Regions from separate parts of the Cobetia sp. D5 genome, predicted to be linked through region 2. Evidence: riboswitches for the same ligand, from Rfam matches in the RefSeq annotation. Region 2 holds a riboswitch; the other holds the start of a gene.
The links. Region 2 has a riboswitch for thiamine pyrophosphate ahead of tenA (thiaminase II). Riboswitches for the same ligand answer to the same signal wherever they lie in the genome.

Region 1 (4,249 bases), 1.8 Mb from region 2:
CTCGACACCGCCCACCGAGTAGCCGACCCGCTTGCCCTTGAGGTCGGCGATCGACTGGATGTCGCTGTCGGCGCGCACCACCACCACATTCAGCGGCGTGGCGACCAGGGTGCCGATACGCACCAGCGGCAGGCCCTGATCGATCTGCAGGTGCAGCTGCGGCTGATAGCTGATGGCGATGTCGACGCGCTCGGCGGCGGCCAGCTTGGGCGGCACGCTCGGATCGGCGGGGGCGATCAGCTCGACATCAAGGCCGTGCTTCTTGAACAGGCCCAGCTCCTGCGCCAGCACCAGCGGGGCGTGACCGGGGTTGGTGTACCAGTCGAGCATGACCTTGAACTGTGTCAGCGGCTGCTCGGCGGTGGCAGCGTCCTTGGAGTTGTCCTCGACGACGTCCTTCGAGTCAGCATCAGCGCTCTGTTCGTCGCTGGCGGCTGGCGGGGCATCCGCGGCCGGTTCAGCACCGTTCTTGGCCTGCTCGGCGGCGCCGGCGGTCGCTTCGACGGCTTCCTGGCTTGCCACCGGCGCGGAGGCGGCCGAGTCACCGTTCACTCCGACCTCGGCCTGCTGAGCGACGATTTCCGGCGCTGACTGGGTGCTGGTGGCGGGTTCTGCCTCGGCGGCGTGGGCCGACATGGCGGTGGCTGGCAGGCTGCTCAGGCACAGCGTGGTCAGCAGGGTGGCGAAGGCGGTGGACAGCAGCGAGGCACGCGGTGAACGTGTCGGCTGCGCTTTGCGCCGTGGCGCCGATGACGAAAGAGACATGGCGGAGTTCCTTGTGATCACAGGGTAGTGGTGCTGCCGTTCGTGGGCGGCAGTCGTCAGGCTCATGCAATTTGTGTCGAGCGTCGTTGCGTCTTTCGGTTACGCGATCTTGCGGTCTTGCGGTAGTTACTCGAAGCCCAGGCGTGTCAGCTCAGGCGTGTCAGCCGGTCGCGGTGCCAGGGCATCAGGGCGCGCAGCAGCGCATCCAGCGAGAAATAGAGCAGCAGGGAGAAGGCGACCAGCACCAGCAGGGCGGCGAACATGAGGTCGATTTCCATGCGCGCGTTGGCATTGAGCATCAGATAGCCCAGCCCCTGACTGGCACCGGCCCATTCCCCGATGACGGCGCCGATGGGGGCGGCGGTCGCGGCCATGCGTATGCCGGAGGCCAGTGCCGGCAGCGCGGCGGGCAACTGGATGTGGATCAGTCGGCGCCATGGACTGGCGCCCAGGGTATGGGCAAGATCCAGCCAGCCCTGTCGGGTCTGGCGCAGGCCGTCGTAGCCGGTGGAGGCGACCGGGAAATAGATGATCAGCGTCGCCATCACCACCTTGGACAGCATGTCATAGCCGAGCCACAGCACCAGCAGCGGCGCGATCGCGAACAGCGGTATCACCTGGCTGATCAGCAGCATCGGCAGCAGCGTGCGGCGCAGGCGGGGAATGAAGGCCAGCGCCAGCGCGGTGGCAAGGCCGAGCAGAATGCCCAGCACCAGCCCGGCCAGTATCTCGCTGATGGTGACGCCAGCGTGATGAGCCAGCAGCGGCGCCTTCTGGATCAGCACCTCGAGCACGGCCTGCGGCGTGGGCAGAATGTAGGGCGGTACGGCGGTAACGGCAATGATCAGCTGCCACAGCCCCAGCAGGAGCAGCGCGCTGATGACGAGGTGACGCATGGCGTGCAGACGTTTCATGCGGCCTCCTCGCTATCGCGCAGGCGGGCGATCAGTTGCGCCTGCGCCGGTGGCAGGGCCGGGTCATCCAGTGGCACAGGGCGTGCGGCACCAAGCCCCGGCAGGCGTTCCAGCTCGGCGCCGTGGCCCGGGAGGCTCGATGGGCGCAGCACCAGCAGTTGATCGGCGAGGCGCAATGCCTCCAGTGGGTCATGGGTCACCATCAGGACGGTGCGGCCCTTGAGCAGGCGGCTGGCCAGATCATGCAGCTCCAGACGGGTGATGGCATCCACCGCCGAGAACGGCTCATCCATCATCACGACCGGTGCCTGCTGGTAGAGCGTGCGAGCGAGGGCGACGCGCTGGCGCTGACCGCCGGAGAGGGCGTCCGGCCAGGCCTGCTCACGGCCCTCAAGCCCGACCGCGGCCAGCAGTTCATGGGCAAGCTTGCGATTGCGCGGCCGCCGGCGCAGGTCATCGCCCAGCCACAGGTTGTCGATGACGCGCCGCCACGGCAGCAACAGGTCCTGCTGCGCCATCCAGGCCACGCGGTCGGTCAGCGGCTGACCGTCATCGGTGGCGAGGTCGAGCTGATGGAGGTCTGACATCTCCAGGCCGGCCAGCAGGCGCAGCAGCGAGCTCTTGCCGCAGCCGGAGCGCCCCAGCAGTGCCGTCCAGCTACCGGCTTCCAGACGTGCGGAGATATCGCGGAACAGCGTGTGGCCGGCGTAATCGATTCGTGCGTTGTTGAGGGTGAGTCCCAGCGACACAGGCAATTCCGTGGTCAGGCGGCGTGCCGGCAGGAGGAAGCAGGTGACGCGCCATGCAGGGCACGCGTCGGGGATTCCCTCCGCCGGTATCAACCGGATCAGGTTCCAGGGGTTGTCGCGCGACGTATCGCTGCGGCTCTCAGCCCATCCTCGGGCACCCCCATCCAGGTCGACAGTGTAACGTCACTCTCTTGCTGGTGTCTTGTCCGACGCGGGTCAGGGGCGGGGGGCGAGTCCGGTGGGCAGGGCAGAGGTGGGCAGGGCAGAGGTGGGCAGGGCAGAGGTGGCGTGCGAAACGGACTATGCCGATGTGCCACGCCTTGGGTATGCTGAGCTTTACTGTAACAAGACGTATAGCCCTAGGAGATCATCATGCCCGACACACCGGATCTCTCGACCTGTTCCAGTTATCCCGTTCCCCCACGGCGGCCGAGCACGGCTGAGGCCGTGGGCGAGCCGCGTCCCGTGCCCAGGGGCTGGCCCGAGGAGTCACTGACCCGACGGCTCTCGACCTATCTGGGTCAACCGCTCGAGCCGCTGGCACTCGCCTGGCCGGATAGCGCCAACTGGCTATGGCGCCAGCGTGGCGGCACGCCCGGCCTCATCAAGCTGGCGCGCACCGGCCCAGACCATGACCCCTTCTGGCGCGCCATGCGCGGGGTCTTCGGCGCCGATCGCTGGGCGACGCCGGAGGGGCTGACGCGACTGGCGGGCGCCTTGCCCGCGCGTTTGCCGATTCCGCCACTGCCCCTGACCTTTCTGGGGCGTCTCGATGGCGCGCCCATCTGGCACCTGCCGTGGTCCAGCGGGCAGCCGAGCGATCTCAGCATCACTTTCTGTGAGCTGCTCGGCGACCAGCTCGGTCGCCTGCATCAGGATACGGTGTCGGGCTTCGGTCAGCCGCTGGCGCAGCCGATGCCGCTGTTGCACTGGAATACCCGCGTCACGCGCTTTCTCGCCCATCACCCGCGTCGCGCGGAGCTTGGCACGCTGCTCAAGCGCACCTTCCCGGCACCGACTCGCGCGGTGTGGTGTCTGCCGGACATGCGTGCCGATCAATACCTGTGCGCCGCCACCGGCTGGGTATGGAGCGATTGGGAGGCGCTGGTGTGGGCGCCGATCGAGTTCGACTGGGCGCTGGTGGAGTTGCTGCTGGAAACGCCGGAGCAGCGTCAGGCCTTCATGAAGGGCTATTCGCGCCATGGGCGCATGATCGATCTCGATGGCCAGCGTGAACTGTGTCGTGCGCTGTTGTGGGCGATGGAGGCCTTCGGTCCGCGGTCCTATGCTGAGCTTGCGGCAGCCCCTGCCTGGGTCTCGCCGCGCAGCCTGGCGTGAAATCCGCGTGCTGCACGCTGCAAGTACATGAAAGGTGTGAAATTTCTCTGCAGCCCCATCGCTGACATGGAATACTGTGGGTGAGTCGTCGTGGACGTCACTCGAGATCTGATGTAGGGCTTGGCGGGGGAGCACTCGTGGTAGAGAACCTGAATTATTATTTCTTGCTGGCAGGCACGCTGATCGCCTTGAGCGTGTTGGCCAGCCGCGTCTCGGCGCGTCTTGGCATGCCGCTGCTACTGCTGTTCCTCGGCCTTGGCATGCTGGCGGGTGAAGATGGCGTACTGGGCATCCAGTTCGACGACGCCTCATCCGCTTACATGATCGGTAACCTGGCGCTGGCGCTCATTTTGCTCGACGGCGGCCTGCGCACGCGGCTGTCCACGTTTCGTGCCGGCCTGAAACCGGCGCTGGTGCTGGCCACCGTCGGGGTCTTCATGACCAGTGGTCTGGTGGGCCTTCTGGCCATGTGGCTGTTTGATC
Region 2 (4,249 bases):
CACGACGCGGGCGGTGGTCCAGCTCGAAGCGCAGGGACGACAGGCGCAGGTCGGCCTGGCGCACGCGACCATATTCACTGCTCAGCTGATTGAGCTGTTCGGTATCACCGCGTTCCTCGATCCACTTCTCGCGCAGCGGCGCCAGGCCCCGGCGGATGTCGATCTCGACCGCCGGATCGGTGTAGGGGCCGGAGGTATCGTAGACGACGATCGGCGGGTTCTCTTCCAGGCCGCTGGAGGTCTGGGTCGGCGAGCAGCCGATCTCGCGCATGGGCACGCGGATGTCCGGACGGGAGCCTTCGATATAGATCTTGCGCGAGCCGCTCAGCGGCGCGATGGCGGCGGCGTCGACTCGTGCTTCGCTGGCGAGATGGCGGCTGCCATCCTTGCGACCGGCGCGCGCGCGTGCCTTGGGGGCAGCCTCAGGCTGCGAGGCGAGCGGTGACTCGGCGGCGTTGGTGGCTTGCGGGTCTTGTGTCGTCGGGGCAGTGCTCATGCAGGTCTCCTCAAAGGGCGACGTCACGGCTGACGTCATCATGGGAAGACCGTGCGCAGGGAGAGGATGGTCGTCGCCGACTCCTTGCCAGCAGGTGGCCCGGGAGCGAGGCGGCCGCGCGCAGCGGCTGGCCATCAGCTTGATTCCTACGCCGGTCCTAACCGGTTCAGGTTCCACGGGACCCCTTGCTGGCAAGCTCGCGCGTCAGGGCGGCGAAGCATGCATGCAGGATCTCAGCCGGTTCCACCGGCACCCCGTCAAGCGTGTGCAGATTTCAATGCGAGGGTGTTGCCCGAAGCGTCAGGCTTGCCACGGGGAGCATTCTCGCATCCAGGCTCTGTTGGCCTGTCAGTCGTGCCATCCATGGGGATGGCGTCATCCCGAGCGGCTCATGGCGAGTGCCGGGACGTCAGTCTGTGATGACTCAAGCGCGATCGAGGCCCATCTGCCAGAAGTCGATCTCGAGTCGCGTGGCGTCCCGGAAGACATCGACCAGCTCACCCAGTCGGCGCTCCGAGGCCTCCGAGAGGCGCGCATCCAGCCATTCGCGCTCGGCTTCGACGGCTTCCTTGAAGTCATCGCTTGAGTACATCGCGATCCAGTCCGCGTATGGGTTGTTCTCGATCTCGGTGGTGTCCTGATCGAGCAGCCACTCGGCGATCTCGCCGTAGCCGATCAGGCAGGGCGCGAGCGCCACGTGCAGATCGAGCAGGTCGCCGCGCTGGCCGCAATCGAGCACGTAACGGGTATAGGCCAGGGTGGCGCGGGATTCCGGCAGCTCGCTCAGGTCATCCTCGCTGATGCCCCACTCGCTGCAGTAGCCGATATGCAGATCGAGCTCGGTATTGAGGATGGTGTCGAGACTGGCCGTGGCCTGACGCAGCTCCGCGAGGGTGCGGCTCTTGTAGGCGGCCAGCGCCCAGGCACGCGCGAAGTGGATCAGGAACAGGTAGTCCTGCTGCAGGTAATGGCGGAAGGACTCCTCCGGCAGACGACCTTCGCCCAGCTGGCGAACGAAGTCGTGCTCGAGATAGTCACGCCATTCCTCGGCGCAGGCACTGGTCAGGTCGTTGAAACTAGGCATGACGCATCCCTCGGTGAGCGTGCTGACGACCCGTAATGGGGCGGCAGGTCTCTGGCGCAAGCGTGGCCAGTACCGGAACAGGAGCAGGGGAAAAGCGGGGGAGGTGCCGACAGTCACCGTGAGAAAGTGGTGACGATATCGAGTGGCATCGCTTCGCGCTTGATCCCTACGCCGGTACTAGCCGGATCAGGTTCGGCGGGATCGTCATTCACGCAAGGACGTTGCCTGCGCATGACATCTCAGCCGGTCTTACCGGCACCCCGTCAAGCTGTGACATGTGAGTCACGATGCAGCGAGTGTAACAGCCCTGCGGCGTAGAAGAAGGGCAGTGTGAGCAAAAATGCATACGACTTTGGGAGGCATGCCGAACCTGTGATGAGCCTCAAGCGGGCTTATTTATGGAAAGTCTCAAGCGGCAAGGTCGGCCATGAGTGCCGGCAGGTGGCGCGACAGTCGCGCAAGGTCACGCGGCTCATCGACATCCCAGCTGGTCGGCAGGCAAGCGGCCGTTCTCCCCGCCCGGGCCAGCAGCGCCAGAGTGTCCCGGCAGACATGGGCATGGCTCCAGTGGGGCAGCAGGAAGGCTTGCGGGCAGGGCGCCTTGAGGCCGATCAAGCCATAGCCACCATCGTCGGTGGGCTGCAGCACCGCGTCGTGAGTGCGCAGTCTGTGGGCTGCCTCGCGCAGCCGCTGGCTATCCAGCGCTGGCAGGTCGGAGCCCATCAGCAACACCGGCCCCTCGGGCAGATGTCGGGCCATGGCCCGGGACATTCGCTCACCGAGCTCCCCCTGCGGCTGTGCCTCGAAGGTGAGGTCGGCAGTGGCATCGACAACGCTTCGCAGCCGGGCTTCCAGCGCTGCCCGCAGAGCCGCCTGTTCAGGTGCCTGACTCGACGGCTCGGCAGAGGGCGTCAGCATCACCACGACCTTGCCGAGGCGCGCGGCGCAGGCGTGGTCAACGATATGGCTCAGCATCCGCGCATAGAGTCGAGCTGCGCCCTCGGGGCCGAGTGCGGGGATCAGGCGTGTCTTGCAGTGGCCGGCGATGGGCAGGCGACCGAAGATGATGAGAGTCGGGCGCACCTCTGACGCGGCATCAGCGGTGGGCAAGGTAGGCAACACCGCATCACGCATGTGGCATGCCGCGCTGCTCACAGGCCTGCGCCGCGGCGCGATAGCCGTAAAGGCGTGCCAGGCGTGCAGGGGAGACGCCACACCAGGCCGCCAGCCGCAGTCCCCACATCTTGACGATGGTGCGCCAGACGCCGTGGGTCTCCCAGCGTCGACCGCTGGTCGTGACACGCGCGGTCAGGTTCATTGGCGGGGTCAGATGCTTGAGATGGGCACTCAGCCAGATATCTTCCATCAGTGGCATGTCGGCAAAGCCGCCGATGGCCTCGAAGGTCGAGCGCTTCACGAACTGGGTCTGGTCGCCCGTGCTGATGCTGGTCAGCCGCGAGCGCAGATTCATCATGGCGGCGATCATCGGTAACCACGGCGACTCGCCCTTGATGCTGACATCGAAGCGGCCCCAGTCGCTGCGGCGATGCGTCGTGATGGCCTCCTTGAGCAATGCCAGCGCATTGTCGGGCAAGTCGGTATCGGCATGCAGAAACAGCAGCCATTCTCCGCGTGCACGCGCGGCTCCGGCATTCATCTGGCGTGCCCGGCCCGGCTCACTGCTCAGCACGGCATCACACAGCGGTCGGGCCAGTGAGGGGGTGCCATCCGTCGAGCCACCATCCACCACGATCACTTCACAGTCACCCCCCGCGCGCAGGCGACTCAGGGCAATCAGGGTTTGCACGATGCCGGCTGCCTCGTCATGCACCGGCATCACGATGCTCAGCCAGGGAGCGCGCGTCAGGTGCGTGCATGTGCTCGACAGGGAGTCCCGGCTGGCGGACGTCCGTGATGCTGGGGGTGGCTGCTGGTTCATGGCGGCAGGCTCCGACGATGGCGTATTCGTTGGATCATACGCAGGAGTTCGTAGGCTGGATGCACGGGCGAGATAGGCTCTATCAGCGCGTCATCGTTCAATAAACGCTTGGCGTCGACCCAGTGTCGCTCCATGGCCACACAATGCCTAGCTGGCCATTGGGTGCATGCGAGGGCACAGGACTACATTCCTGTAATTCGCAGGCGGGGCATGCAAGGCAGGTTTTCAGTATCTGTAGCAGGCAAGCGCTGCATTCATCGGCCCTATTTATAGGCCCTCTCCATAGGCCCTCTGCCAAGCAGCTCCTGGAAAGAGAGCCTGAAGAGAGTGCTTGGACAAGAGGGCTTGGAGAGAGCGCGTGAATAAGGGCCAGGGCCTCGATTATCAAAAGCCCGTTCTGCTGGAGGTCAGGCCATCAATCGAAGGTGAGGCGATAGAGGCCAGCCGCGCCGCTATCCGAGGTGAAGTACAGGCTGCCATCAGGGCCGAACAGAACATCGAGCGGGCGAATCCAGCGCTGACCGCTGCTGCTGTCCTGCAGGCCGGTCAGCACTGGCACCAGGCGTGCTTCAGTGTCTGGCGTCGCCAGCTTGAGGCCCAGCAGGCGAGGCTCACGGCGGCTGGCCGGGTCACCCGCGGCGTTGCCGGAGGGCGCCGTGCCCCAGCTGCCGTGGACTGCCACCACGACATCCATGTCTGCCGCCAATGGATGCTCTGGCGTTACCACCGC

Region 1: it holds a riboswitch for thiamine pyrophosphate, as region 2 does, so the genes downstream of both, U0O11_RS05970 (ABC transporter ATP-binding protein) here and tenA (thiaminase II) in region 2, are expected to answer to the same signal.

Annotation. Positions count from the first base shown of each region.
Region 1 is NZ_CP142020.1:1,407,943-1,412,191, forward strand. Features, by position in the region: gene U0O11_RS05960 (ABC transporter substrate-binding protein) at 1-765, opposite strand, end outside; gene U0O11_RS05965 (ABC transporter permease) at 912-1,679, opposite strand; gene U0O11_RS05970 (ABC transporter ATP-binding protein) at 1,676-2,428, opposite strand; TPP riboswitch at 2,487-2,600, opposite strand; gene U0O11_RS05975 (hypothetical protein) at 2,801-3,766, shown strand; gene U0O11_RS05980 (potassium/proton antiporter) at 3,904-4,249, shown strand, end outside.
Region 2 is NZ_CP142020.1:3,179,675-3,183,923, reverse strand. Features, by position in the region: gene thiC (phosphomethylpyrimidine synthase ThiC) at 1-496, opposite strand, end outside; TPP riboswitch at 623-763, opposite strand; gene tenA (thiaminase II) at 921-1,580, opposite strand; TPP riboswitch at 1,727-1,853, opposite strand; gene U0O11_RS13300 (TIGR04282 family arsenosugar biosynthesis glycosyltransferase) at 1,989-2,714, opposite strand; gene U0O11_RS13295 (TIGR04283 family arsenosugar biosynthesis glycosyltransferase) at 2,707-3,417, opposite strand; gene U0O11_RS13290 (PQQ-dependent sugar dehydrogenase) at 3,935-4,249, opposite strand, start outside.